DNA from 3 places in the Bacillus sp. VA15 genome. Region 3 is predicted to be linked to each of the others. Evidence: predicted binding sites of a transcription regulator. Region 3 holds the regulator's gene; each other region holds the start of a gene.

Region 1 (10,059 bases), 590 kb from region 3:
CATTTCGTAGATTCTCGTGCCGAGCGCTTCATCGACCCGTACAAGTGTTTCAATCGTCAGCTCGCTTGAAAGCAAAATTGGTTTATGATTTAAGTAGCGGTAGTTAAGTACCGAATACATTTGCTCTAATTGCCAATCTGTGGCGCGCGGTTTGCCGTTAACCGGTTTAAACAGGTCATCTATGAACAGTACATCTGCTTGCTTCATCCGGCTCAGCTTCGCTTCCAAAAGGTCAAAGTCATTTTTCAGATCGGTAAAGCCTTCCACGAACGGAAAATAAATGACCGGCACATGGCGTGTTCTCATTAATTCATTGGCAACAGCGGTCAAAAGGTGCGTTTTCCCTGATCCGGGCTGTCCTAAAAGGGCAATGCTGTTTTTCCGGCTCTCCTTGATTTGTTCATAATCGGCCACATACTCTTTTGCGCATTCAAACGCGTCTTTTATGGCCTGCGGCTTTCCCTCCGTGCGGAATTCTCTGAAGTCCAGTTGTCTGAAGGCGTGGGTAATCTCGCTGGCACCGAGCAGCCGCTTCACTTTCCGTTCTGCCATGCAGCTGCACATTGTCCAGACTTCCAGGCCGTTCTGCCGGATGAGATAGCCTCCCTGATCCTTGCATCGCGGGCAATCATACCGGCTTGCGTCTGATTCGGCCGGTTTGTCCGCCAGTAATGGACGTCTCCCTCTTCGCAGCTCCTCTAAAATTTGCTCGATTGTTCGTTTTGTCATGTCTTTCCATCCTCTCATGTTGAATTGCGGCATTGTTTTTGGCCTGCTGCGCTAAAAAACGGTCTTCAATGAATTTTGAGCAGTAGCGAAAGGCCTTGATTGTTTCTGAAGCGGCGGTCCGCCGGTTTTCAAAGGCTTGAAAGCATTCCTCAAGCCATTTGATTGTTTGTGTTACAGGAACGCCAATGGCAACAATACGGGCGATGGCTTGATAATCTCTGGAGGAAGGATACACGGTGCGTCCTTCTTGAGCCGAACGTAATTGTGTAAACCGCTTCGCAATGTAATCCACTGCATCATCAGCAGCAGTATTTATATTTGTTTTATCTTTATCTGAGCGGACGTCTGTGTCCGGTGCCTGCGGCGAAAATGGCCGTTCCTTTATGCTCCGGTGTGCAGTTTTGTCCGATCTGAAACTGAATTTTTTGGAATGCTTTACAGAAATCATCAGTCCGTATGGCGCGCGGACAGCCTTTATGTACTCATGGGTTTCGAGAAGCTCCAGCCATCTTCTGACGGTTTTCTCACTCACCCCGAAAACAGCCGCCATTTCTCTCGCTTTTAACGGCTTATGGCCAAGTACGATTCCCCAGCATACGCCGTCTTTTTCAATTTCTTTTGTTGTTGCGCTGATGAACCAGAGAAACAGCCATAGCGCTGGACCAATTTTGTCATAATGTTCTGAATTCAATAACCCTGAATACGTAGGAAAAGGATAGCTTTTATCGGTTTTCATTGTACGCCGCTTCTCCTTTTAACATCATGTATGTTTGAAACTGTTCTCGCGTTTCAAAGTGGAACACCGGAAGGCCGCATGCCGTAAACGATATGGTGCCGCCGGCTTGTCCGAGATGGCGCTGATCTATGGGATTTTCACTAAAAACAATTTGGATTGGATACATGTGATCACTCTCCTGATCTGTTTTCGATACATTTCGTATCAACTGTTACCAAGTATAAACGATACAATCTGTATCATCAAGTTATTTTTGATACTTTTTTTATCATAACTTTATTTTGATACAGATTGTATCTATAATCATAAGTAACTTAGGGAGTTTAAAAAAGAGAGGTCATAGTATGATAGGCAGCAGATTGAAGAGTCTCAGAGGGAAAAGGACACAGGAAGAAATCGCATCTCACATCGGTGTGTCAAGGGCACGATATTCCCACTATGAAAACGGGCGAAGCGAACCTGATTACGACACACTCCAAAAGCTGGCTGATTACTTTCAAGTAACGACTGATTACTTATTAACAGGGAAAGACAAAAAATCCGATGACGATATGTTCTCAGATCCGGACTTGCAGGTAGCATACCGTGATATGCAGGATTTTTCCCCAGAAAGCAAACAGCAAGCCATTGAATTTATCAACTATTTAAAAGAAAAAGAGAAAAATCGGAAACCAAAAAATAAATAAATATTTCTCTGTTCTCTAAAACATATGAAAAATAGACCGATATAAAGAAAAAAGTGTTTATTTTTTTAAGAAAAGGGAAAGATTTCAACACACTTTCCAGTCCTATAAGGGCTTTTCTTTCTCGCTAAAAACAGAACACACGTTCGAAAGGGAGTATTCAATTGGGCGATTACCTATCACATCTGGAGGAATACGTAAAAAATTTATACAGTCGGCTGGGCATCACCTCCCCCCATCACATTGACATGCTGAAAATCGCAAAGGATCTGGATATTTGGGTTCATTTTGAGGATATGGGGAGCATGATGGTCAAATACGACGGCATGTATAGTATCGTATTGAATCAGAGAAGATCACGGGAAGAGCAATGGGAAGATTTTGGCCATGAATTGTGCCACGTGTTAAAGCATGCAGGCAATCATTTTCAGATGAACAAGCTCTTCAGGGAACTGCAGGAATTTCAGGCGAATCAATTTATGTACCACTTCTGTGTGCCAACCTTTATGCTGTTGCAGATGGAACTGCCGCAATGGAGAAGCCAGGCGCTTGCCACAATCGCGGGGGTATTCCGGGTAACAAAGGAATTTGCTGAAAAAAGGCTTGAAATGTTTGAACGGCGTAAAGCAGGTATTCAATTTCAGAAGCGGCTCGCTTACTTATTATCACACAAGCGGCCAATTGTGTACGAGGAAGGCGATCAGCAGCACTTGCAGGTCGCTGAAGAAAAAGCGTTATATCATATCGGCAAATACAGCTGATGAAAAACGGGCTGGGAATATATATCCTCAGCCCGGCAGAAAAACTAGCATTTTGACATTGGGGGCATCGTATTATGCACCCACATTGGCGCCGGTTTAAGATGAGGCGCAGGCCCGAATGCAATCGGGGCCGGAATATACCGGAATTCTCCCCGGCCGTCAAAGGCTTCGCCATGAGCCCATCTCCCCTGTGAGCTTTCATCCCCTCTGGAAAAGTTAAACAGGTCATAGGCCACTTCCCGCTTTTCGAGCTCACGCGGGAATGTTGTTGGAACGACAATATCCCGTTCTCTTTCTTCCAGCTCTTTAATAGCCGCATACCACATATTTTGATGATAAGTATCCCTTGCAATCAAAAATGACAGCATATCCCTTACCCCTGGATCATCGGTCATCGCATACAGCCGAGTCACCTGAAGGCGTCCTTGAGATTCCGCATTTAAGTTTGCGCGAAAATCCGCCAGCAAATTCCCGCTTGAAATAATGTATTTGGCATTCCAAGGATAGCCCTCACTATCTGCTGGCATTGCACCCAAACCGGACACAATCGCATGCTGAGGATTCATTCCTGACATAACTGCTGCAATGGCGGGATTGCTTTTATAAGCATCCTCCTGTACATCGGCTGGTGCATTATCCAGAAGCCTGGAAATCATCGTCGCCAACATTTCTACGTGTGCAATCTCTTCAGTACCTACGTCACATAACAAATCTTTATATTTGGCGTCCGCCCTGCAGTTAAAGCCTTGGAACAAATATTGCATCATGACACTGATCTCACCGAATTGGCCGCCCAGTATTTCTTGAAGCTTTTTTGCATAGACAGGATCAGGACGTGCTGGCTTTGCTTGATATTGAAGCTCTTTTATATGATAAAACATATTCATTCCTCCCTACACTTTCGCACAACCCCAGCGTATGAAGGAATAGGCCGATCGTGCAGGTCCCGTTATATTTATTCATAAAAGCCAAGCTTAATGGCTTCCACATATCGATAAAACAGATCGTTTTGTGTGTAACTTTCATCACGGCAGCCAAAATTGCGGAATAACGCCTTTCGCTGTGCCGTGCTTACTTCCAATTGCAGTCCCATTTCCCTCTTCGTCCGATTGACAATATTTTTCGGATGGACACCTGCCAGCCGGTCTTTCTCACTCGTGAGCTCGGCGCTGAAGCCAGCTTCATTCAGCTGCTCACAAATGCGCTTGGCTTTTTTACGGTCCGCGCCTCCGACCAATGTATGCGGAGTTTTAGGATCATGATACCCATGAAATGCTAATGCGTAATAGTGGGCATTCACTTTTTCTAAAGCCAGCGGCTCGTCAAAACGAGTGCTTGTCAGGTGCAAGGAACGGTTGTTTCGCTGCTTCACACCTTCAAACAAATAAATGGAACATTGATCGGAAAATGCCCGCACCAGCTCACTGACGCCAGGCTCAATTCTGCCGCCGTGGGGACCGAGGACGATAAGCTCACTTTCGTTTTTCTCCTCATAAATAATCCGGTACTCCGATTCAGAAGCAGAAAGGGCTGCAAAGCTGTCATACATATCTTTCATTTTGAATGCTCTCCTTTACCAGTCAGCACCAGTTTACTCTACTCGCCTATGTATGAAAACCTTTTTTATAGTATGATTTGATAGAATACGTATTAGGAGGTATATCATGGGATTTATTGAAGGATTACTTGGCAATGCGTCAACACTGTCAACGGCTGCGGTGAAAGAAGAGCTGGCTCATATTTTACTCGATGGTGAGGATGTCGATGCCGCGTTTAAATTGGTTCGCGATTTAATTGTCTTTACTGACAAGCGGCTTATTCTTGTAGATAAGCAGGGAATCACAGGAAAGAAAACGGAATTTCAATCGATTCCGTACAAAAGCATTTCTAGATTCAGCGTGGAGACTGCCGGCCGCTTTGATCTTGATTCAGAGTTGAAAATTTGGATCTCCGGCGCAGAACTTCCCGCTGTCTCAAAGCAGTTTAAAAAAGACGATAGCATTTATGATATTCAAAAGGCTCTTGCCGCAGTTTGTATGTAAGAAGAAAACGGAAGCTTGGCTGCTTCCGTTTGTTGATTACAGCTTTTCCTCTATTTTCGCTTTCGTTTTCGGACCGTAAATGCCATCTGCCGTTAATCCGCTGACAGACTGAAAACGTTTCACGGCATTTGCTGTTTTCGGGCCATAAACGCCGTCAACGCCGTGATTTTTCGCTCCTTTATCAGGGTAAAAATAAAGGGCAGCTAAAGCAGTCTGCACCTGCTTTACGTTTGTCCCTTTCGTTAGCGGGCTTGTCACTTTGATCACTCCCGATGGGAGCGGATAGGAAGACGCGGCATGGCTTTTAGAAGAAGTTGCCGCCTGAGACAGTTTAATCACCTGTCCGACTTTGATGTGATCAGGGTCGGTGATATGATTTATGCTTTGCAGCGTTTTCACACTGACACCATGTGATGCGGCAATCCCCGACAGTGTATCGCCTTTTTTCACATGGTATTCAGACGACGAAGAAGAGACTGAAGCCTTTTTCGCTGACACGGCTCCGTTTAACTCCTTCTCAATTGCCGCCTTCACTTGATCCCAGCGCCCCTCTGATAAAATACGGTGTGGGCAGTACTTTCCGCTCCAGTCCTGATGCTTTCTCACTCGGTCTATTCCCCAGCCGCGCTCTTTCAAAAGCTGAGCCACGAAAGAAATCGCCAAGGCTTCGGCGGCCTCATATTTTGGACCTCCCGATTTGCTGTAGCAAATCTCAACGCCGATTGATTTGCGGTTTCCTGTACCGTTAGTGCCGTCACCCGTGTGCCAGGCGTTTCGGTTTAGCGGCAGACCCTGAATCACCTCTTTATCATCCACCGCAAAGTGAAAGCTTGTCGAGCTGGTGTTCCCAATCATATAGCTGATTTCATTAGCCGCTGATGCATCATTTGCCGTGTTGTGAATGGTAATGTATTCAGCGGACATCGCATTGGGGCACTTCAGCGCGTATTTCGCTTCAGAAACCAAATTTTTCTTCACTTGAATGCTCACCTATCATCTCTCCTTTTTCTTTTTCATAAATAGGTGGCATTCGTAGGACGAAAAGCTCATATCATCCGTCACCGGTATATGGATAATTGTGTTAAACTGAAGTTCAATAGGAGGGATACGAGATGAATACGTACTTAATGCTGACAACGAGAACAGATCAATTCAATCAGGAGCATGTAGCCGGCCACTATGAATTTTTGGATCGCTTACAGGCAGAAAAGCGCTTAAAAATGTTCGGGCCATTCAGCGACGCCACAGGCGGAGCCTACGTCATCGAAGCAGGTTCGCTGGAAGAAACGGCGGAAATCGGACATGCAGATCCTCTGGTGGCAAGCGGATCTTCTGAGCTGACCATAAAAGAATGGAAGCTAAAATAAAAAAGACCCCTGAGGGTCTTTTTTGTCATCATCATGTTTGATTGCGTGCCGCAATATGGAATGTTTTCCCCTCTGCGTCTGCTGTTTCTCCTGCATGGACCATTACCTGAGTAAAGCTAAACCCGATCGCAACGAGCAACAAACCTGACATCCATTTAGATTTCATATAAACAATCTCCTCTCTGGATTTGTTTTTGTGCGTGCACCATTTTCTCATAAAATGAAAGTGCTTTTTCGGGCTGTCCGTTTTCTATATAGAATTGGGCAGCATCATGCGCCAGCTCTTCAATATAAGGATACAGCATATGTTCTTCAAGAAATTGAAAGGTGTGTGAGACTGATTCTGTGTCAATGTTTTTTCCATATAACGCATGTAAAAATTGAAAAAGCTCCACAAATAATTCATCACTGTATTGACGGGCGATTTCCAATCCTTCACGATACTGTTTTTGCGCTTCGGCATCATTTTTTTGTTTATACAGAACCTGTGTTAAAGAGTAGATAGAATGCGGAAGATTATCGAACTTTTCCGACTTGCAAATAGAAACAGATTTCTCAAAGTATTCGGCTGCCTTTTGCAGTTCACCCATTTTCTCATAGCAGTTGCCGAGATTGTACAGGGCAGAACTGATCAGGCGGGGATTGCCTTCTTTCTTTGCAAGATCTAAAGCCAGTTCTAAGTGGGGCAATGCTCTTTCTGGATACTGCATATCATCATAATTTCCTGCAATAACGAATTCACATTGGATTCTGCGGACGGTGTACGTTTCATACATTTGGTACGTTTCTAATGCCTGAACGGCGTAGCTCATCGAAACATAGGTTTGCTTTAAATTGTAAAAAATCTCGGCCATCTTAAAAGCAAACTCTGCCTTCTCAATATCATCCGAGACGAGGGCAAGATTCTTTTCTGCCCGTTTATAATACATCATGGCACTGACAAACATTTTCTGCTTAAATTCATACATTCCTCGAAAAAAATTAAAGTAATACTCGAGAAGCCCTGTCAGCTTGTACTGATTCCCTTCAATGTCTTCTAATAATTCTGAAAACTCTAGCTGCGACGTGTCCTCTCCAAAAGGCTTAATGTAATCCAGCATGACACGATGTCTGAACTCCATTAAAGAATAATACAGCAGCAAGTCTTGGTCTTCTTCCATATCCTCGATTTCTCTTTCTACTTCGAGCTTGACCCGTTCGGCTTCAGCAACGTGGAACTGCCGGATATGGGTATACCATTCATTAATTTTAAGCCCGACATAAGAGGACGGAATCGTCTGCTTCATCCTCAATTAATCCCCCCTTTTGAGTTACCCGAGATATGTCATATTTTATCATATTTACAAGAAAAAGAAGAACGCAAAAAGACCGCAATTGTCGAATTTCGGCTAACCGCAACAAAAAAGCGCGGGTTTTTCAAAAACCCGTGCTTTCTTTTAGTGAAAACCGACTTTGTTTCTTTCCATCCAGCTTCCCTGCCGGCTTTTTCTTTGCTCTCCTGTCATGTCTTTCACCATGGTTTCAATATAATGATTCCCTTCTTGGTGCCATTGAAGCGCTGAAGATACATATAATTCTCCCAGCTGTGCAAAGGAAAAGCCTTCTGTAAGCTTTGCGGCGTTTTTTATTTCTTCTTCACTCAAAAAGATGTCAAAGCCTCTCATTTTCATATATTCCAGCCGCAGCTCTTCATCCGGAAGCCCGATTTCATAGGCACGGTCAAATCGTCCTGCACGATTCATCAAACCTGGATCGATCTCTTCGGGATAGTTTGTCGTGCCGATGAGAAATAGCCCCTCTTTTGATGTCGCGCCGTCCAGCGTATTGAGAAAAAAGGATCGCACATCTTCCGGCATCGAATCTATATCCTCGATGACGAGAACTGCAGGAGCGAGGCGTCTCGCTGCCTGAAAGACTTCTTCTATTGTCTCGCTCGACGTAAATTCAGTAATTTGCCAATAGGCAACAGGTGCATCGATACTGCCTGCGATCGACTTCACTAATGTCGTCTTTCCGTTTCCAGGAGGTCCATATAACAGAATGCCGCGCTTGTAAGGGATGTCATACGTTTGATAAAACGATTTATCACTATGAAAAAACTGATCAATTGATCTGTATATCTCTTTTTTCAATAGCGGATTCATGATTACCTGACTCCGCTGAACCTCTCTGACAATCGCTTCCTGCTCTCTTGAAGTTCCTCCATCTCCATCCGTAAAAACGGTCACTTTCCGCTTGCTTTTTTCCCAGAGACGCGGTCTGACTCCCTCCAGAAATGCACGCATCTTTTCATCGTTAACCGCAAACAGACAATCGAAACTCATGATGCTCCCATCTTGAAAATAAGGAATTCTGGCAAAAGCAACTCCCTTTTCAGGATACGCGTATACACTGTTTCTTATAGACTTATGGACGGTATAATCCGGTTCTTTTTCATCTTCATCGTAAGCAAAGGTTTTCTTTTCAAGCTTTTCAAATATATATGCCACATGCTCAGGCTCCAATGAACCGCTGCGGACATCTTCTACAAGAAGCTCCCAGTATTCCGTGTTCGGGTCATCACTGGCATAGAGCTCATAGAATATACCGTATTGATCATAAAGCGTTTCTTCAATCCGTGTGATAAGGTAACCGAAAGTGCCGTAGCCCGCTGCAGCTCTTTCATTCTCTTTTTCTTCGTACTGATAAATGAAAGGTATGTTTGTCATGTTTATACTCCATTTCATATTTTGTGAACGTTATATATACGATTGACATAGCATTTTGTTTCATCCCACAGCATATTACTTGTGAATTGATAACCGTTGATATAGGATTTCATTGCACCATTCATTTTTACATATGGAGGAGATCATATTGAGCCAATCCAATCAAATTGTCAGCCATTTTTTATCCCATCGAAACGTGACCAATGAGCTTGCTGAAAAAATCAGCAAAGACCATTACGGCTACAAACCGGCTGAAACGTCAATGTCAGCGGAAGAGCTGGTCAAACACATTCTTACGTCTTTCCACTTGTTCGCAAATGTCATTAAAGAAGGCAATGCTTCACCATTTCAAAACAAGCAGGAAGAAACAGAAACAGATCTCAATGTTCTGGCAAAAGCTTATACAGAAAAAACGGCCGCTATTCTTGAACAGCTGACTGAAGAGCAACTGGATAGAGAAATTGATCTGACAGCCGCTTTCGGCAGAAAAGTCACAGGCAGCGCCCTGCTTCAGCTAGCAATGGAGCATGAAATTCATCATAAAGGCAACCTGTTCGTTTATGTGCGGGAAATGGGCCACACAGAGCTTCCTTTCTATCAGCAGCGCATGTAACGTAAACGAGAAAAAAGATACCTGTTTAGGGTATCTTTTTTTATGCCTCCGGCTCACTTCCAGATTTCGTCCAGACACTCATTATAGGTCAAATGAATAAAGATATTGAGCAAACCAAAATCCCAAGAAGCTAACGTGCAAATATTCAAAAAATTTAATTGATTAACGTGACCTAATCATATATAATCTGATAAAAATAGTCGGGTTTTCAGGAGGCCTTTATCATGAGTGTAAGCATCATATTGATGGGTTTGTTTGTCGGAGCCTTAGTCGGATTGACGGGAGTGGGCGGAGCGGCCTTATTAACTCCTCTTTTAATTGTGCTTGGAATTAATCCTTCCATCGCGGTCGGTACGGATCTTGTATATAACTCGATCACAAAGCTGTTTGGCGTTGCCTCCCATTGGCGGCAGAAAACGA
Region 2 (10,059 bases), 140 kb from region 3:
GAAGCGTTAAAAACATCTAACTAAGAAAGAAGGACTTCGTCATGGAATTTCCAAAAAAAGCAGAAATTATTGCAGTCGGTTCAGAGCTATTGCTTGGCCAGATCGCCAATACAAATGCTCAATTTATCAGCAAACAGCTCGCTGAAATCGGAGTGAACGTATTTTATCATACAGCAGTCGGAGATAACCCGGAGCGGCTGAAGCAGGTCATCCGCATTGCTGAAGAACGCTCTGACTTCATTATTTTTTCAGGAGGTCTCGGACCGACAAAAGATGATCTGACGAAAGAAACGATTGCAAATGCGCTGGGACGTCCGCTTGTGTTAAATGATGAGGCGTTCCAATCCATTGAGGACTATTTCAAACGAACAAAACGGACGATGTCACCTAATAATCGAAAACAGGCGCTTGTAATCGAAGGATCTGACGTACTGGCAAATCACTTTGGAATGGCACCGGGAATGCTCACAGAACATGAATCGCGCTTTTATATGCTTCTTCCTGGACCGCCAAGCGAATTGCGTCCCATGTTTGAAAACGAGGCAAAGCCTCTTCTGCTGAAAAAGATGGGTTCAAATGAAAAAATTGTGTCAACCGTTCTTCGCTTTTTCGGTATTGGTGAATCTCAGCTTGAAGCCGATTTGGAAGATATTATTGATGCACAAACCAACCCGACAATCGCTCCTTTGGCGGCAGATGGAGAGGTGACGCTGCGTCTGACAGCCAAGCATGCTGACGAAAAGGAAACAGAGCGTCTGTTAAAAGAAACAGAGGCTGTTATTTTAGAACGTGTCGGTGAATTTTTCTATGGTTACGATGATACTTCCCTTGTAAAAGAGCTTTCTAAAGCATGTAAGGAAAAAAGCATTACGATTTCCGCGGCGGAAAGTTTTACCGGCGGGCTGTTTTCTGAATGGCTGACGGATCTTAGCGGTGCTTCAAAACGATTTGCCGGCGGCATCGTTTGCTATACAAACGACATGAAGCAGAATGTGCTTGGCGTCAAGAAGGAAACATTAGATCAATTTGGCGCGGTCAGCAAGGAGTGCGCATCAGAGCTGGCAAAGGGTGTTCAAAAGCTCACTGGTAGCGACATCGGCATCAGCTTTACCGGTGTAGCAGGACCTGATACTCAAGAAGGGCATGAGCCTGGACATGTGTTTATCGGTATTTCAGCTAATGGAAAAGAAGAGGTTCACGAGTTTCACTTTGCGGGCTCCAGAACGGGAATCAGAAAACGCGGTGCCAAATACGGCTGCCATTTAATCTTGAAGCTTTTAGAGCAAAAATAATATTTTCAGCACATTATCCTCCTAAAAAAACATGATTTCTCTGATACATTATGATATTTTGATAGAAATCACGCCAAGAAAAAATCCGAATATGCGTTCGCTTTTTTCTTGGCAAATCCCTTCAAACAGGGTATAGTATATGTAGTGGTAACATAAAGGAGGAAAAAATAGAATGAGTGATCGTCAGGCAGCCTTAGATATGGCTCTTAAACAAATAGAAAAACAGTTCGGCAAAGGTTCCATTATGAAACTGGGAGAAAAGACAGATACAAGAATTTCTACTGTCCCAAGCGGCTCCCTCGCTCTTGATACGGCATTAGGAATTGGCGGATATCCGCGCGGGCGGATTATTGAAGTATATGGTCCTGAAAGCTCAGGTAAAACAACTGTGGCGCTTCATGCGATTGCTGAGGTTCAGCAGCAGGGCGGACAAGCCGCGTTTATCGATGCGGAGCATGCGCTAGATCCGGTATACGCGCAAAAGCTCGGAGTCAATATCGAAGAGCTTTTACTGTCTCAGCCTGATACAGGCGAGCAGGCGCTTGAAATTGCGGAAGCGCTGGTTCGAAGCGGTGCAGTTGACATTGTTGTTGTCGATTCTGTGGCAGCTCTCGTGCCGAAAGCGGAAATTGAAGGCGACATGGGAGATTCGCATGTCGGTTTACAAGCACGCTTAATGTCTCAAGCGCTTCGTAAGCTTTCAGGGGCCATTAACAAATCGAAGACAATTGCGATTTTCATTAACCAAATTCGTGAAAAAGTCGGCGTTATGTTCGGGAACCCGGAAACAACTCCTGGCGGCCGTGCGCTGAAATTCTACTCTTCCGTGCGTCTTGAAGTGCGCCGTGCTGAACAGCTGAAACAAGGAAACGACGTAATGGGGAACAAAACGAAAATCAAAGTCGTGAAAAACAAGGTAGCTCCGCCGTTCCGTACAGCCGAGGTTGACATTATGTACGGAGAAGGCATCTCAAAAGAAGGCGAAATCATTGATCTTGGAACTGAACTTGATATCGTGCAAAAAAGCGGTTCATGGTATTCTTATGAAGAAGAGCGTCTTGGCCAAGGCCGTGAAAATGCAAAACAATTCTTGAAAGAAAATAAAGATATCATGCTGATGATCCAGGAGCAAATTCGCGAACATTACGGCTTGGATAATCACGGAGCAGTTCAGCAGCAAGCTGGAGAGGCACAAGAAGAACTCGAATTTGAAGAATAAAAATAAAATAAGTTTGAAATGATACAAAAGGCTGAGTGAAAAACTCAGCCTTTTTGTATTTTTACAAAAAAACGATAAAAATATTGCTTTTTTTGACAACTTTTTTAGTGCTTTATTCGTCTAACAAAACGTGTGCAAAATGGAATTTATTTCGGGAGGAAAAAATGAATGACAAGCCCAACCCGCAGAAGAACTGCGAAACGCAGACGGAGAAAACTAAATAAAAGAGGCAAACTTTTGCTTGGTCTTTTAGCAGTGATGATTTGCTTCACGATTTGGAATGCGCTTCAACGAAATAGTGAAGAGAACGAGCCATCACAAGAAACTGCAGCAGTTTCAGATACCAGCCAGAAAAAAGAAGTCAAAAAGAAAACCACCAAAAAAACAGACGAACAAATCAAAATAGTCGACCGTAATCAAAAAATCAGCAATTATTTAAAAGAGATCGGTTTCAGCGGAACAGCCATGATTGTCAGAAATGGAGAAATCGTAACAAGTAAAGGTTTTGGTTATGCAGACCGTAAACATCACATTCAAAATAATCCGTTGACATCTTTTTATGTCGGTTCGTCACAAAAAGCGTTGATTGCAACCGCTATTTTGCAGCTTGAGGAAAAAGGGAAACTTCAAACAAGTGATCCTGTAAGCAAGTATTTACCTCATTTCCCCAACGGACAAACAATTACTTTGAAGAACCTGCTTACACATACATCGGGAATAAATGGACATATTGAAGGCAATGGCGCAATCACTCCGGACGATTTAATAAAAGACATAGAACGTCAGGGAATCAAACGTCAGCCGGGCGTATGGGACTATAAGGATTCCAATTATTCTGTTCTCGCTTATATTATTGCTGAGGTAAGCGGTGAGTCTTATGAACAATACATAACGAATCATATTTTTAAACCGGCGGGAATGACGCATGCAGGCTTTTATAAAACATATAATAAAGAACCTTATCCTGCTGTCGGGTATAAGCTGAAGGGCAGCAGAACGGTTACACCGTATATGCCTGATCTATCTCAGTTGTATGGAGCCGGTGATATTTATATGAGTGCTATAGATATGTACAAATTTGACCAAGCGCTGATAGACGGCAAACTGTATTCGCAAAAAAGCTACGAAAAGATGTTTACGCCAGGGAGCAGCTCCACATATGGTATGGGATTTTATGTCGCTCCCGGAAGCTATTCAAACCATGGTGTCATGCCGGGCTTCAACATCTTGAACAGCTTTAGCAAATCTGGGCAAACCATTGTTGTTTTGTTGTCAAACATTCAAAATAACGCTAAATTAGGCCAAGTGAACAATAAAATATACCAGCTTCTGAATCAAGAATGATTTATGATCTTCTTTGGAAGGATTGCATTCGGCACGTTAAAAGACGGCAGTCGGCAAACGTTAAGATGGCAAGCTTGACAAGTATTTCCGACACATTTACAATGAAGTTGTAACATTTGTTTTTTTAACATGATTGTTAAACCATTTTAAACTTGACAAGGGCGATGAAAATACTCATTCCCTGTGAAGGTTCTGTATGTTGAGAAAACTAGACAATGTACATGCCGACACTTATTTAAGCAACAACCAAGTTCATAGCAAGAGGAGGTGAAAGTATGACCCCAATTATGATGGTTCTCATCTCCATTTTGCTGATTCTACTCGGTTTAGTTGTTGGCTACTTTGTTCGTAAAACCATTGCCGAAGCGAAAATTGCGGGCGCACGCGGTGCAGCCGAGCAAATTCTTGAAGATGCAAAGCGTGATGCTGAAGCACTGAAAAAAGAAGCTCTGCTTGAAGCAAAGGATGAAATCCACAAACTTCGAATAGATGCTGAACAGGAAGTTCGTGAAAGACGAAATGAGCTTCAAAAACAAGAAAACCGTTTACTCCAAAAGGAGGAAAACCTTGATCGCAAACATGAGGGAATTGATAAACGGGAAGCGATGTTGGAGAAGAAAGATCATTCTCTGAATGAACGACAACAACATATTGAAGAGATGGAAAGCAAAGTGGATGAGATGATTCGTATGCAGCAGTCAGAGTTGGAACGAATTTCGAGTCTGACTCGTGATGAAGCAAAACAAATCATTCTTGAGCGGGTTGAAAACGAGCTTTCACATGACATCGCCATCATGACAAAAGAAACTGAAAACCGCGCGAAAGAAGAGGCGGATAAGAAAGCGAAAAACATTCTTTCACTCGCCTTACAGCGCTGCGCAGCGGACCACGTTGCCGAAACAACGGTATCAGTTGTCAATCTTCCAAATGATGAGATGAAAGGACGTATCATCGGACGGGAAGGGCGTAACATTCGTACGCTTGAAACGCTGACAGGTATCGACCTGATTATTGATGATACGCCTGAAGCTGTCATTCTTTCCGGATTTGATCCGATCAGACGTGAGACAGCAAGGATTGCTCTTGATAAACTCGTTCAGGATGGCCGTATTCATCCGGCACGGATTGAAGAAATGGTTGAAAAATCTCGCCGCGAGGTCGATGACTATATTCGTGAGATGGGTGAGCAAACGACATTTGAGGTTGGCGTTCACGGCCTCCACCCAGATCTCATCAAGATCCTCGGCCGCTTAAAGTTCCGTACAAGCTACGGTCAAAATGTGCTTAAGCATTCCATGGAAGTCGCATTCTTGGCCGGTCTAATGGCATCGGAGCTTGGAGAAGACGCAAAGCTTGCTAAACGTGCGGGCCTTCTTCACGACATCGGGAAAGCAATTGACCATGAAGTAGAAGGAAGCCACGTTGAAATCGGGGTAGAGCTTGCGACCAAATATAAAGAGCACCCAGTCGTGATTAACAGTATTGCATCACACCACGGGGATGAGGAGCCGACTTCCATTATCGCTGTGCTGGTAGCTGCAGCAGATGCGCTTTCCGCTGCAAGACCTGGCGCGCGAAGTGAGACGCTCGAGAATTATATTCGAAGACTTGAAAAGCTCGAAGAAATTTCTGAGTCCTACGAAGGTGTTGAAAAATCATTTGCCATTCAGGCTGGACGCGAAGTGCGTATTATGGTGAAGCCGGATTCAATTAATGATCTTGAAGCTCATCGACTGGCGCGAGATATCCGTAAGCGAATTGAGGACGAGCTCGATTATCCAGGTCATATTAAAGTGACAGTAATCAGAGAAACTCGAGCCGTAGAGTATGCAAAATAAAGTGATGCGCTAAGCATCACTTTATTTTTTTGATGGTCAAGGAATTTTTAAGAAGAAAGGATTTACAAAATGAGAATTTTATTTATCGGAGATGTTGTCGGTTCACCGGGCCGTGACATGGTAAAAGAATATGTACCAAAGCTAAAAACAAAATATAAGCCTCACTTTACCATTATTAATGGTGAAAACGCCGCACATGGAAAAGGCCTGACGGAAAAAATTTATCACAGCTTAATCCAGTCCGGCGCAGATGCAATCACGATGGGGAACCACACATGGGATAAAAAAGAAATTTTCGATTTTATAGATGACGTTCCGAACTTGGTTCGCCCGGCAAACTTTCCTGAAGGAACACCGGGAAAAGGGATCACATATGTGAAAGCAAACGGCAAAGAGCTTGCCGTCATTAATTTGCAAGGACGTACGTTTTTACCGCCGCTTGATGATCCGTTTTTAAAAGCGGATGAATTGATTGCCGAAGCTTCGAAAAGAACACCGTACATTTTTATCGACTTCCATGCCGAAGCGACAAGTGAAAAGCTTGCACTCGGCTGGTACACAGACGGTCGGGCATCAGCTGTCGTCGGAACTCATACACACGTGCAAACAGCGGATAACCGCATTTTGCCGAAGGGGACGGCATATATTACTGATGTTGGAATGACTGGCCCATATGACGGTATACTGGGGATGGACAGAGAGACGATTATTAAGCGATTCAAAACGAACCTTCCAGTCCGCTTTACTGTCGCTGAAGGAAAAACAACGCTGAGCGGAGTTGTCATTGACATCGACGATCAAACGAAAAAGGCTGTCAAAATTGAACGTATTCTGATCAATGATGATCACATGTTCTTTGAATAATTAGCATAGGGTTATTTTATAAAAATATTAAAAAGAAAAGCAGGAATATAGCAACTTCTTAGTGAATATAGTAAAAATGGAAGGTAGCCCGCTATTTTTGAAAAGCATTGTGGGGATGGCTTTTTGGATAGCAACATCTAATAATGATTGTTCTAATGAACACTCACTTATCCATTGTAAAACTAAGGGGGAGCAGAAATGGAAATCTTAAAAGTTTCAGCAAAATCGAGTCCAAATTCAGTGGCAGGTGCACTTGCAGGTGTGTTAAGAGAGCGAGGGGCCGCCGAGATTCAAGCGATTGGAGCGGGTGCATTAAACCAGGCTGTAAAAGCTGTGGCGATTGCCAGGGGATTTGTGGCGCCAAGCGGCGTTGATTTGATTTGTATTCCGGCTTTTACTGATATTCAGATCGATGGGGAAGAAAGAACGGCGATTAAATTAATCGTGGAGCCTCGGTAAAAACAAATAAAGCATTCTCAACCTGTTTGCGTGAGCAAACAGGTTGTTTTTCATTTGTTGTGATATTTTCTTCCAATAGTATTTTCAGCATATAAATGACGGATATACACAAGTCAGAAATGTTTTAGAACGTTTCAGAAAAAAATTCCGCCCATTTTTCAAGACAGATACTTTTGTCTTTCTCAGAAAGACAGTGCTGTTTACGCTTAGTCCATATCATGGTACAATCCGAATGTAATAAGAATTTTTCAAGGGGGATTGTACATGCGGAGTGGAAAGATGGAAGCTCTAATGAAAAAGGAGGGGTCGTTCGGTGCTGTACTGACTGAAGTTCCCATTCCTGAGATCGATAAACATGAAGTCCTCATAAAAGTGAAAGCTGCTTCCATATGCGGCACGGATGTGCACATTTATAATTGGGATCAATGGGCACGCCAGAGAATCAAAACTCCCTATGTTTTCGGCCATGAGTTCAGCGGCATTGTTGAAGCTGTAGGAGAGAATGCCGGCAATGTAAAAGTAGGGGAGTATGTGTCTGCTGAAACGCATATTGTCTGCGGTGAATGTGTCCCTTGCGTAACCGGAAAATCTCATGTTTGCATCAATACAGCTATTATTGGGGTGGACACGGCAGGCTGTTTTGCGGAGTATGTGAAAGTCCCCGCTGATAACGTTTGGAAGAATCCCGCCGATATGGACCCGGCGATTGCTTCCATTCAAGAACCTTTAGGAAATGCGGTTCACACAGTACTCGAGAGCCAGCCCGCAGGAGGAACAACTGCAGTCATCGGATGCGGACCGATTGGTCTTATGGCTGTTGCGGTTGCAAAAGCAGCAGGTGCTTCTCAAGTGATAGCGATTGATAAAAATGAATACAGGTTGGCGCTTGCCAAACAAATGGGAGCTACACGTACTGTTTCTATTGAAAAAGAAGATCCGCTCAAAATTGTAAGCGCTTTAACGAATGGGGAAGGAGTGGATCTCGTTTGTGAGATGTCGGGTCATCCCTCAGCGATTGCCCAAGGTCTTGCGATGGCTGCGAATGGCGGAAGATTTCATATTCTCAGCTTGCCGGAACATCCGGTGACAATTGATTTAACGAATAAAGTAGTATTTAAAGGACTTACGATTCAAGGAATCACAGGAAGAAAAATGTTTTCGACATGGCGGCAGGTGTCTCAATTGCTCAGCTCAAACGTGCTCGATCTTTCACCTGTTATTACCCATCAGTTTCCGTTAGAGGAGTTTGAGAAAGGATTTGAACTGATGAGAAGCGGCCAGTGCGGAAAAGTGATATTACTTCCATAAAGGGGGATAAACATGATGAAGGAATTTGAGTTTTTAAAAACAGAGCTTGATAAAATGAAAGAAAACCATACATGGCAAGAGATCAAACAGCTTGAATCAATGCAGGGCCCAGCTGTCACAGTGAATCACAAAAACGTCATTCAGCTTTCTTCTAATAATTACCTCGGTTTTACTTCACACCCAAGACTCATCAAAGCCGCGCAGGAGGCCGTTCAGCAATTTGGGGCAGGCACCGGATCAGTGAGAACGATTGCCGGTACATTTACAATGCATCAAGAGCTTGAGAAAAAGCTGGCAGCCTTTAAAAAAACGGAGGCGGCACTTGTATTCCAATCAGGCTTCACAACAAACCAAGGCGTACTTTCAAGTATTCTTTCAAAAGAGGATATTGTCATCTCAGATGAATTGAACCATGCCTCTATTATTGATGGAATCCGACTGACAAAGGCGGATAAAAAGGTGTATCAGCACGTCGATATGAGTGATTTAGAGAGGGTGCTGAGAAAGTCAATGAATTATCGGATGCGTCTGATTGTGACAGACGGCGTATTTTCCATGGATGGCAACATAGCTCCTTTGCCTGATATTGTAGAACTCGCTGAGAAATATGACGCATTTGTAATGGTGGATGACGCCCATGCATCGGGAGTGCTGGGTGAAAACGGCAGGGGAACGGTGAATCACTTCGGTCTGGACGGCAGAGTCCATATTCAGGTCGGAACGTTAAGCAAGGCAATAGGAGTGCTCGGCGGCTACGCCGCAGGTTCAAAGGTGCTGATCGATTATTTGCGCCATAAAGGCCGTCCGTTTTTATTCAGCACATCCCATCCGCCGGCTGTCACTGCAGCTTGTATGGAAGCGATTGATGTCTTGCTGGAAGAGCCGGAGCATATGGAGCGCTTGTGGGAGAATACGGCCTATTTTAAATCCATGCTGGTGAAAATGGGTCTGACGCTCACGCAGAGTGAGACGCCAATTCTTCCTATTTTAATAGGTGACGAAGGAGTGGCAAAGCAATTTTCTGATCAGCTCCTTTCTCGCGGCGTTTTTGCCCAAAGCATCGTTTTCCCGACTGTAGCAAAGGGAAAAGCCAGAATTCGCACGATTATTACCGCTGAGCACACTAAAGAAGAACTGGATGAGGCGCTTGCCGTCATCGAAAAGACGGCTAAGGAGCTCCAGCTATTGTAAGAGGAAGAGTATACTCTTCCTCTTTTGATTCCTTATTGATTATTATTCTCAATGAGTGTACAATGATAGGTTGCCAGTTGTGCAGAGCTTCAATAACCTTTATACTGAAGGGTGGAAGTTTGGTTTGAAAGGAGAAATCATGACATGAATGAAAAGCAAAAATTAGAGAGCGGACAAGTTAATCCATCGGACAAAAAATCCGAGAAGGATTACAGCAAGTACTTTGAAGCTGTTTATATTCCGCCTTCCTTAAAAGATGCGAAAAAAAGAGGCAAGGAAGCCGTTACTTATCATAATGACTTTAAAATTTCTGAACAATTTAAAGGATTGGGAGACGGAAGAAAGTTCTATATCCGTACGTACGGCTGCCAAATGAATGAACACGATACAGAGGTTATGGCAGGGATCTTTATGGCGCTCGGTTACGAAGCGACAAACTCTGTTGATGATGCCAATGTCATTTTGTTAAACACATGTGCGATCCGTGAAAATGCCGAGAACAAGGTGTTTGGTGAGCTGGGGCACTTAAAAGCGCTGAAAAAAA
Region 3 (10,059 bases):
ATATTTGCTCTTTTGTTAAAAAGTACCGATATAGAGCAAGCCGGCTGGATTCATGGTTTAAAAATCGTGGCGGTTGCAGTTGTTGCACATGCTATAACAGGAATGGCTCAAAAACTGACGCCTGATGTTAAGCGAAAAACGATGGCTTTGTTTGCATTGGTTGTTTCACTTTTATGGCAAACCGCGTTTACCCAAGCAGGTATTATAATCATTTCAGCAGCGATTGGTTTTCTGCTGTTTAAAGAGTCTATCGACAAAAAAGAATCAGCATTCCATTTTCCTATTTCTAAGACATTCGGAACAGTGTGTCTTTCATTATTCTTCGGATTGCTTGTTCTTCTGCCTGTTCTGCGAGAAACTGCGGATTTGCGCTGGCTTTCTATGTTTGACAGTTTTTACAGGGCAGGTTCCTTGGTTTTTGGCGGGGGACATGTTGTATTGCCGTTATTGGAACAGGAATTTGTACCAACTGGAATGGTCAGCAAAGAAGCATTTTTAGCAGGATATGGTGCAGCACAAGCTGTGCCGGGACCGTTATTTACATTTGCCGCCTATCTTGGTGCAGTCATGGGCGGCTGGCAGGGCGGAATGTTAGCTGCTATTGCCATTTTCCTGCCTGCGTTTTTGCTGATTTTAGGTGCGTTGCCCTATTGGGATATTTTGCGGAGGAATCCCAACCTAAAGGGAGCTCTTGCAGGAGTGAATGCAGCGGTAGTCGGAATTTTAATTTCAGCTTTTTATTTTCCGATTTGGACAAGTGCGATTTTGAATCCGATTGATTTTGCGTTTGCGGCTGTATTGTTTAGTATGCTTGCTTATTGGAAGCTGCCTCCTTGGGTGATTGTAGTCACCGGTGTCATTGGCGGTTTTCTTCTGAACCTTCTTTACATTTGACTTCTTTAAAGCGTGATGAAGACGTTCATCATGCTTTTTTTATTGGGAAAAAAGACGAACATAAAAAATAGATATACGGGAAAAATAATCCTATTAGACAGAATTTCATTCCATGTCGATATTGAAACAGAAGGGGATTTGGTTGAAAACTGGAACACAAAAGAGACGTCGGACACTCAGTTTTTAGAACGTATTGAAACAAACACTGAAAACGAAGTAAAGAAAATAGTCGGTAATGTATTAAAAAAAATCCAGCATGAATATAAAGCAGATGTTGCGGGTTTTGATGAATCTTTAAGACTTGAGCATCCGGACTTATGGAAAAAGGTGAAAAATAATTGGGGTGACACATTCAGTAAGGTTGCCATCACGTACAGCGTAAACGCCACAATTACTCATTATGGAACGGTTAAAACACAGTGATGAATCAAATAGATGCTTAAAAAGAAGAGAAGGCAAATATCTCTTCTTTTTTATGTGTTTTTAGGATTAGTATACTTTTTTTGGAGGTAATGGATTTTTTTGAATGGTCAATATGCTAATATAGAATTGCTTCAAATCGAAGGGAGGAGGGGCTGTGAGACAGAAACCGATTTATGTAGAAATCGAAATGAGATCTGATCTGGATAAGCTTTGGGAATATACACAAAACCCATCGCTGCATAAGGAATGGGACCTCCGGTTTTCAAATATCACGTATTTGCATAGGCAGCCATACGAAAAGCAGAAGTTTCTTTACGAAACAAGGATAGGCTTTGGATTAAAGGTATCGGGTACAGGAGAAACAGTCGGTGTTTTCGACAAATGTTCATCTGAAAGAGTTTCCTCACTGGCTTTTGGCTCTGACCATCCGTTATCTCTGATTCAGCATGGCAGCGGGTACTGGAAGTATATACAGCGAGACAACGGGAAAATGATGTTTTTAACACAGTACCAATACAAAACAGCCTACGGGCTGCCGGGAAGATGGATCGATCGTTTATTATTTCGGCCGCTTCTTGGCTGGGCGACTGCATGGAGCTTTGATGCATTAAGGCTTTGGATTGAGCAAAATAAACATCCGAAACACACAATTCGATCGGCTATCGTCTATGTGTTAATGTGTCTGTTTTTCAGTCTGTTTTGGTTTTATCAAGGCTTTACAGGTTTTTACACAAGGATTTTTGCAGGGGCAGCGGAGATAGGTATGGGTATTTTATGGCTGATTCCATTAAAGAGAAAATGGATCATTCATGCTGTACAGGCTTGTATCTTTGCTGGATTCGCTTTTCGAGGTTCCGAGATATTATGGATACTATTGAGTGTGTTTTCTGCGGCAAGTGGCGTTCTTAGTCAGCAGCTCCCCAGTGCCCGGCACACAAAACGAAAGAGAAAGAAGTGACATTGTGAGTTCGATTTATGAAAAAACGATCAAGAACTATCATTTACTGCATCCCAAGCTGCGAGAACGGTATCAATTAGACGAATCTCATACATTCAGCGGGACAGGAACGATGTCAGAAATAAGCGGAGGCTCTTTTCTGGTCAGAATGCTGTTAAAGCTGGGTGTTTTTTTCAGGTGCTTTTTTTCGGAAAGAGGCAAAAACATCCCATTTACCATTCAAAATAGAACTTGTCTTTTGAATCGGGAACATACTGGGATAGAATGGAATCGTACATTTTTCTTTAAAGGCAAAAAACGTTTCTTTGACGCGATCATGGTATACGACGAAAAAGAAGATAGAATACTTGATTTCTTCGGCAAACCTCATCTTCTGCTGTCTGTTTTAGCGTTCGAGGCATCTCCTGACGGCTCTCTAACCATTACAACGGGAAAGCAATGGCTATTGATATGCGGAAAAAGAATACCGCTTCCAAAATGGCTGACCGGTACATCCGCTGTTTGCGAAACGTTTGATGAAAGAAAGAATTGCTTCACCATTCAAGTGCATGTCCAAAATACAATTCTCGGCACTCTTTTCTTTTATAAAGGAATGTTTCAGGAAGAAGAGAGAGAATCATGATAAAACGAAATGGCATGATCAGTTCGCTTTGCTTTATAGGATTTCTTGCAGCGGAAGCACCTCATATATCAGTGGCAGAGGCACTTGTTTTGTTATCCATTCTTTTTTTTGTGCCGGGAATTTTTCTTTTTGTCTTTCAATCGCAGCTTCGGGCTGCTCCATTTCTGGAATCTGTGTTAATCCAATGCTATCCGGCAGCCGCTTTCTTTGCGGTGCTGGCTCTTGTGACAGACATCGGAGGTTTCGCGCTGATCTGGTGGATGTACACAGTTTTTATGGCGCTGTATGCGATCCTTCGTCTTTGGGAAACAAAGATACATAGAATCGAAGAGACATCAGTTCTGTTCGGGCTTATCTATTTGGCGGGAGGAGGTTTTTGGTTTTTTGCTTATGCTGCACATTTGCAGATAATGCAATTTGGCCCTCTCATCATTTTGCTGACTGCTGTCCACTTTCACTATTCAGCTTTTCTTATCCCGATCTTTAACGGCTTGCTCGGGAGAATCACCAGAAAAAATCGGATGTTGTACAGTTGGATAACATGGGTGATTTTGTTTTCGCCCCTTCTTATCGCGCTTGGCATCACATATTCAAAAACACTAGATGTCATTGCGGTTGGCATCTATATGGCGGCGCTTTATCTTCACGCATTTTTGGTGTTCACCACATCTTTTCGCAGCAAGACGGGGAAATTTCTTATTCGGTTCTCTTCTGCCGTTCTAATGATAACGATCTCTTTCTCGATGATTTATTCATTTGGTGTATTTCGGCAAGACGTTACACTGACCATTAATCAGATGATTTGGATTCACGGTTTTGTTAACGCGTTTTTTGTTATATTGCCCGCTCTCATAGGATGGAGAATAGAAGATCCGAAACCTTTTGATGCAGACAGCGTAAAGACATTCAGCCGTATCTACGGAAAAAGAAGGATTGGAAAAGACTTTTTAGCTAACATTCAAGCTGAAAATAACGTTCAGTACAGAGGGCTCGTGGATGATATGGGAAGCCTTCGATCAAAAGATTTTTCACCTGAAAAACTGGCGCCGTTCATTCTTTCGTTTTATGAACAAACCATTGATTATGATGTAAAAGCAAAAGTGACGTGGAGCACGTGGTTTCGGCCGCTTGCAATGGTTTACGAAAGGTTCAGCAGAAGAACCGGCCAAATCCATTTGTCGACGAACCCTGACTGGTATAGGATGTACAGCACGATAAAGGGTGTTCATTCGAAAAAAGACGGAAGAAAAAAAGTGCGTGCCTGGATCAGAACAAATGAAAAAAACGAAACCATTTTTACCGCTCTATATTCAGTATATCGTTCGAATGGAGAAGGGTATATGAACATTTCTCTACCGCTTCCATTCAGCAGTATGACAGGCATTTTAAAGCCTTATCATCATCGTGAGAAGCTGGTTTTGACAAGCCGGCGGAGAAAAAGCGGAGCCGGGGATGAGGGGATTTATCTGCAAACAAGAGCGGGAACTTGTCCGCTGCCTTTATCTGAAACCTTTCTGATAGAAGCTATACATGACAACAAGTTAACTGCTGTTCATCACATGTGGCTGTTTGGAATAAAATTTCTAACTGTACATTACATCATTACATATTGTCCGTCCAAATGAAAGAACCTAATACATAGAAGAGGATTCATCGGCCAGCTGTTTAATGATTAGATCTGCTACATTCCAATTCTGCGCCGCATCTAGACGGGAAAGGAAGGATTAATGATGTTTTATATCAGTTGTTTTCTGATTCTTTGGCTGGCTGCGGGATTTACAGTGGGAATGAAACAAGTGTATGTCGATCAGCTGTTTGATAAAGACGTAACCGAAAGACTGGAAAAAGAAGCGGATGATCATGGCCACGCTGACCGGATGATCAAACAGCGTGTCCTTTACATTGCAGCAGTGACATTAAGCGGGTTTATCGCTGTTTATTATGAAGTGAAAACAATCCCGCAAAGGCGAAAAATAAGAAAAATTGAAAAAAACATCATGAAACTGAATAAAGAAAATAAACGAAGAATGAAAAGAAAATAAAAATGCACAGGCCAAAGGGCAGGTGCGTTTTTTTTCTGTTTGATATGCGAATTGGGAAAAAGGTAGTTGGTACCAACTTACTTTTCATAAATTCAGAAATGGGAAGAACAGCGCCCGGGCCAATGGTATATAATATTGTGAATTTAACAAAAATTTAACAAGGAGGACGAGAAATTCGTGCTAAAGCCTCAAAGAAACCGACATCCTGTTGATTTGGACTTAGAGGCGGAGTAGATGAAACCGGCCAAAGTATCCCTGCTCCGCCGTTTGCTCCATTCCTTGAAGCATGTTGATTGTAACATAGCCAAACGTTTTCCATCAACTCTTAAAATTGTAAAATTATTGTTTATTTTTATGGTATTTACTCCGATTTCTTCAATATATGCTGAAGATGTATATCAGAATTTTGAGGAATTAAAAAACAATGAAGATCCTTCTGATTACGGCATTGTTACGAAAGAAACCGGCAGTCCTGTTCTTGTTTTAGCCATTCACGGAGGAGGTATTGAAGGCGGGACAAGTGAAATAGCGAGAGAGCTCAGCAAAGAGTACTCGATGTATTTATTTGAAGGCTTAAAATCGTCAGGAAACTCAGTGCTGCATATTACGAGCACGCATTTTGATGAGCCTCGGGCCCTGAAAATGACGGGAAGTCATGAATATGTCATTTCATTGCACGGATATGCAGAAGAAGATCAGCAGATCGAAGTCGGCGGTACAGATCGTGTAAGAGCGTCAGATTTAGTTGAAAAACTGCAAAATGCCGGTTTTCCTGCTGTATTGCTCGGTATGGACCATCCGCATGCAGGCGTAAGTCCGAATAACATCGCAAATAAATCAAAAACAGGTTTGAGTATCCAGTTAGAAATGAGCACAGGTTTTAGAAGATCTTTGTTCGGCGTTTTTTCTTTAAAAAGCAGATCTGTTACTCAAAATGAGAGGTTTTATGATTTCACAGAAGTGATGTCCCGTTTTATCAATAATAGCTACTGAAAAATAGGAGGCGCTAAGCCTCCTATTCCTCATGCTTCTCATTCGTAACGTCAGGAAACAGTTCGTCTGCGGCTTCTGTTTGATACTGCAGTGTGTTATCCCTGGCTGACAGTTCATTTCGGAAGGTTTCATCCAGCACATTTTTTAGCAAATACCGATGAAAAAAGTATTCAAAAACAGTAAGACAGAGGGCGGAAAGTAGAGCAGCTGCAAACGGTGGGAAATCATTTCTTGTTTGGGTTAAAACAAAGACCCAAAGAATAACGAATGAAAGTCCAAAGTCAGCCAATGAAGCTGTAATATTGTTTGTTCGCGGAAGGACGAGCATGTCACCGGATAGATAGGAAACAAAACCTAGGAAAAGTGCAATAAACATTACACTTAAAAAGGGCGCGTGATAGACTCTGTCCAAAATCACATATAAAAGGGCGAGAGTGAAAGCAACCTTTGAAGCAAGAGCAATGATATGTTTCATTTGACCACCTAAATTGTTATTTTTGAAGAAAACCCTTGGCTGTAAACAAATTATAAAAACATAAGTAATTCAATTCGACAATCATTATTTTAAACAATCCGATTTTGTTTACACTGGTATTTTTTGCTGACTGCATGAAACTTTTTTGGAAAAAAGTCGTACATATGGATGATCAGCTTTCAAGGGGGAATGATTTGTGAAGGTAAAAGGAATCAATCACTTATTATTTTCAGTTTCTCATCTGTATACATCGATTGATTTTTATCAAAAAGTGTTTGATGCCAAACTTTTGGTAAAGGGAAAAACAACAGCATATTTTGATTTAAATGGCATCTGGCTTGCGCTTAATGAAGAACCTGACATTCCGAGAAATGACATTAAGGCGTCTTATACCCATATTGCATTTACTATTGAAGATCAAGAGTTTGAGGAAATGTCAGCAAAATTAAAAACGCTTCATGTCAATATTCTGCCTGGCAGAGAACGAGATGAACGCGATCGAAAATCAATTTATTTTACCGACCCTGACGGCCACAAGTTTGAATTTCATACCGGAACCCTTCAAGACAGGCTTCGTTATTATAAACAGGAAAAAACGCATATGGATTTTTATGATTGAAACGACCTCTTTATATTACACAGAACATATACATAAATCTCATGTAGGGTTAAAATGTGGTAAAGGAGGGGTGTAATTGAAAATAAAAATCTTAGGCTTAACAGCAGTTTTGATGTGTTTTTTTGGCATTGGCAGTACCCATGTGTCAGCTTTAGATTTTGATCACAAAACAGACTTTATTTTAAATGACAGCACAAAATCGTTTGTTCTGGAAAATATCAGTGATGTCCCGGCGATCGACTATATTTTAGGCTATCAGTTTACGATCTTGGGAGCCAATACTTGTTCAGTTGAGATTAAACTTCAGCGAATGGGGCTTACGGGAGAATATACCACACTGAGCACGAAGCAATTCAGCGGCAGCTGGTTTGATTTTAGTGCTCAGGATAAGGTTTCTATCGATCCATTTCACCGATACCGTATATTAGCAGAAGAACACTCAGAAAACTGCACGAGTGTTCGGGTAAAGGGCAGTTATGGTATACAATATTTTCATTTTGATTGAAGCTCACGTTGATCAAGAGAAGTGAGCTGTTTTTTTAGAAAATGTTGAACCAACTACACTATGTACTAAATTTTCATTAAAATTCAATTACTGCCGCGCTCCTTACATAAACATGAAGCCACGTCATTCCACGACCTAAGAAAATGAAACATTTTTAAGGACATAACGTCTAATATTTTAAACGGACAATATTCAGATAAAAGTTTCCTGAAGGAAAGAAAATTTCTTGACTTCAACAATTGTTTGGTGGATAATTATGGTGTAAACATGATGTTCTTTTTCCTCCTATTCAGGCTCGCACCCATAAGTCAGGGCGAGCCTGCTTTTTTGTACAATAAACCCCCTCTCCATAAAGGAAGAGGGGGTTATTTCATGCATTTGATAGATCAATAGGTTAATGGACGGTTCTGAACACGCCAATCACTTTCCCTAGAATGCTGACATTCTGCAAGATGATAGGTTCCATCGTTGGGTTTTCAGGCTGTAAGCGAATGTGAGTATCCTCTTTATAGAAACGTTTTACCGTAGCTTCATCATCTTCTGTCATCGCAACTACAATTTCCCCGTTGTTCGCTGTATTTTGCTGTTTAACGATGACATAATCCTTATCGAGAATACCAGCATCAATCATACTGTCTCCCATAATCTCCAGCATAAACACATGCTCGTCCGGAGGAACCATACGGTCAGGAAGCGGAAAATATTCTTCAATATTTTCTACTGCTGTAATAGGAGATCCCGCCGTGACTTTCCCGATGACCGGTACATTAACGACCTGACTTTGCGGAATGTCTACTTCTTCATCAAGTATTTCTATTGCTCTAGGTTTTGTCGGATCCCGTCTGATCAGCCCTTTTGTTTCCAAACGGGCCAAATGGCCGTGGACAGTTGAGCTGGACGCAAGCCCAACAGCCTCTCCGATTTCTCTCACGGAAGGCGGATATCCTTTTGATTTAACCTCTGCTTTAATAAAACGGAGGATATCAAGTTGCCTTTTTGATAGCTTCGTCATTTTTCGCACCTCAAAACGTCGATTTTAAGAAGATTATAGCATGATTTTCCTTACAGTACAAACATAGGTTCGAAAAAACAATTGACAGAAACGTTTGTTCGTATATACTGAAATTATAAAAAAGCGAACAAACATTCCTGTTGGAGGTTATGATCATGAGTAAAGAATCTATTATTTTTGTCGGTCTATTCTCAGTGATTTTGAGCGCGGTTATCCTTTTGCTGTCATATACAAGCAGCGGTCAGGAACTTAATCAGTATGCTAAAATAGAAGTCCAGCAAGGCGACACACTTTGGTCAATTGCTGATCAGGTAGCAGATACAAAAAAGATAAACAAAAACGATTTTATTGAATGGGTAGCTGATAAAAATCATCTTCAGACGTCTGATATCCAGCCGGGAGATGAGTTGGTGATTCCATTGAAAAAGAAGCATCAGGATGCATATGAATTGGCAACTGTAAGATAGAGAGGAAAGATAGAAAAAATGAAAGCACTCATATATGCCCGCGTAAGCACAAATAAAGAACAGCAGGAAACTTCATTAAAGCGGCAGGTGGAGGAGCTAACGGCCATTGCAGCCGAGAACGGCATGGAAGTCGTCAAAGTGATTTCTGAAAAAGCCAGCGGATATGAAATGGATCGAGACGGTGTATTTGAGCTGCTTGATGAGATCAAGAATTCGGGAATTGATGTTATTTTGGTTCAGGATGAGACTAGGCTCGGTCGGGGAAATGCAAAAATCGCCCTGCTCCATTGTATCTACAGAGAAGATGTGAAAGTCTATACAACGGCTCACAGAGGTGAACTGGAGTTATCGGAGGCTGACTCGATGGTGCTGGAGATCGTCAGCATTGTGGAAGAGTACCAGCGGAAAATTCACAATATGAAAATCAAGCGGGGAATGAAGCGTGCAGTAAAAAACGGTTTTAAACCGCAAAAAAACCTGAAAAACCAACATGAAAACAGCGGAAAGGAAAGAATAGAGGTCCCAATCTCAGAGATCGTCCGCCTAAGAGCGAATAAACTGACGTTCGCAGAAATTGCCGCAACGCTAAGAGGGTTTGGCTATGATGTGTCTAAAGCGACCGTCCACCGGCGGTATCAGGAATACATAGAGAATGACGAGACAGCCGAGTGAATCAGTTGTAAAACTCTTTTTGATCTAGTACTATATAGACAAAATGCAATAAAGGAGTTTAACATGATTTCAAACGCTAAAATTGCCAGAATTAATGAACTTGCTGCTAAAGCCAAAGCTGGCGTTATGACAGAAGAAGAAAAAGCCGAACAGCAAAAGCTTCGTCAAGAGTACTTGAAAGGTTTTCGCTCTTCTATGAAAAACACGTTAAAAAGTGTGAAAATCATAGACCCAGAAGGCAATGATGTAACACCAGAAAAGCTAAAAAAAGAACAACAAAATAACAAACTTCACTAATATAAGAGGAATACGGAAATATCGTATTCCTCTTTTGCATATACTATAAGCAAAACTCTTATGTGACAAAATTCAACAAG

What was found. The regulator LexA, encoded in region 3, represses DNA repair genes until DNA is damaged. The targets are predictions, from matches to a motif close to CGAACATATGTTCG.
Region 1: the regulator LexA is predicted to act here: its motif matches at 2,284-2,297, upstream of AC0DBE_RS08475 (ImmA/IrrE family metallo-endopeptidase).
Region 2: the regulator LexA is predicted to act here: its motif matches at 1,379-1,392, upstream of recA (recombinase RecA).

Annotation. Positions count from the first base shown of each region.
Region 1 is NZ_JBVQPQ010000002.1:689,090-699,148, forward strand. It holds gene AC0DBE_RS08455 (ATP-binding protein) at 1-729, opposite strand, end outside; gene AC0DBE_RS08460 (hypothetical protein) at 629-1,465, opposite strand; gene AC0DBE_RS08465 (hypothetical protein) at 1,452-1,631, opposite strand; gene xre (HTH-type transcriptional regulator Xre) at 1,810-2,151, shown strand; gene AC0DBE_RS08475 (ImmA/IrrE family metallo-endopeptidase) at 2,313-2,909, shown strand; gene AC0DBE_RS08480 (manganese catalase) at 2,954-3,790, opposite strand; gene AC0DBE_RS08485 (poly-gamma-glutamate hydrolase family protein) at 3,865-4,467, opposite strand; gene AC0DBE_RS08490 (PH domain-containing protein) at 4,574-4,951, shown strand; gene AC0DBE_RS08495 (N-acetylmuramoyl-L-alanine amidase) at 4,988-5,941, opposite strand; gene AC0DBE_RS08500 (YciI family protein) at 6,064-6,318, shown strand; gene phrA (phosphatase RapA inhibitor PhrA) at 6,350-6,484, opposite strand; gene rapA (response regulator aspartate phosphatase RapA) at 6,474-7,610, opposite strand; gene yjoB (ATPase YjoB) at 7,755-9,026, opposite strand; gene AC0DBE_RS08520 (DinB family protein) at 9,175-9,639, shown strand; gene AC0DBE_RS08525 (sulfite exporter TauE/SafE family protein) at 9,864-10,059, shown strand, end outside.
Region 2 is NZ_JBVQPQ010000002.1:240,713-250,771, reverse strand. It holds gene pgsA (CDP-diacylglycerol--glycerol-3-phosphate 3-phosphatidyltransferase) at 1-24, shown strand, start outside; gene AC0DBE_RS06170 (competence/damage-inducible protein A) at 42-1,292, shown strand; gene recA (recombinase RecA) at 1,465-2,511, shown strand; gene AC0DBE_RS06160 (serine hydrolase domain-containing protein) at 2,680-3,855, shown strand; gene rny (ribonuclease Y) at 4,131-5,693, shown strand; gene ymdB (2',3'-cyclic-nucleotide 2'-phosphodiesterase) at 5,763-6,557, shown strand; gene spoVS (stage V sporulation protein SpoVS) at 6,756-7,016, shown strand; gene tdh (L-threonine 3-dehydrogenase) at 7,281-8,324, shown strand; gene AC0DBE_RS06135 (glycine C-acetyltransferase) at 8,337-9,515, shown strand; gene miaB (tRNA (N6-isopentenyl adenosine(37)-C2)-methylthiotransferase MiaB) at 9,660-10,059, shown strand, end outside.
Region 3 is NZ_JBVQPQ010000002.1:96,808-106,866, reverse strand. It holds gene chrA (chromate efflux transporter) at 1-894, shown strand, start outside; partial or broken gene AC0DBE_RS05740 (Ger(x)C family spore germination C-terminal domain-containing protein) at 997-1,317, shown strand; gene AC0DBE_RS05735 (hypothetical protein) at 1,472-2,275, shown strand; gene AC0DBE_RS05730 (DUF4166 domain-containing protein) at 2,280-2,897, shown strand; partial or broken gene AC0DBE_RS05725 (YndJ family protein) at 2,897-4,532, shown strand; gene AC0DBE_RS05720 (hypothetical protein) at 4,625-4,939, shown strand; gene AC0DBE_RS05715 (poly-gamma-glutamate hydrolase family protein) at 5,174-5,932, shown strand; gene AC0DBE_RS05710 (YndM family protein) at 5,955-6,407, opposite strand; gene fosM (FosM family fosfomycin resistance protein) at 6,604-7,026, shown strand; gene AC0DBE_RS05700 (hypothetical protein) at 7,103-7,531, shown strand; gene lexA (transcriptional repressor LexA) at 7,926-8,543, opposite strand; gene yneA (cell division suppressor protein YneA) at 8,693-9,010, shown strand; gene AC0DBE_RS05685 (YneB family resolvase-like protein) at 9,029-9,682, shown strand; gene AC0DBE_RS05680 (DUF896 domain-containing protein) at 9,746-9,979, shown strand.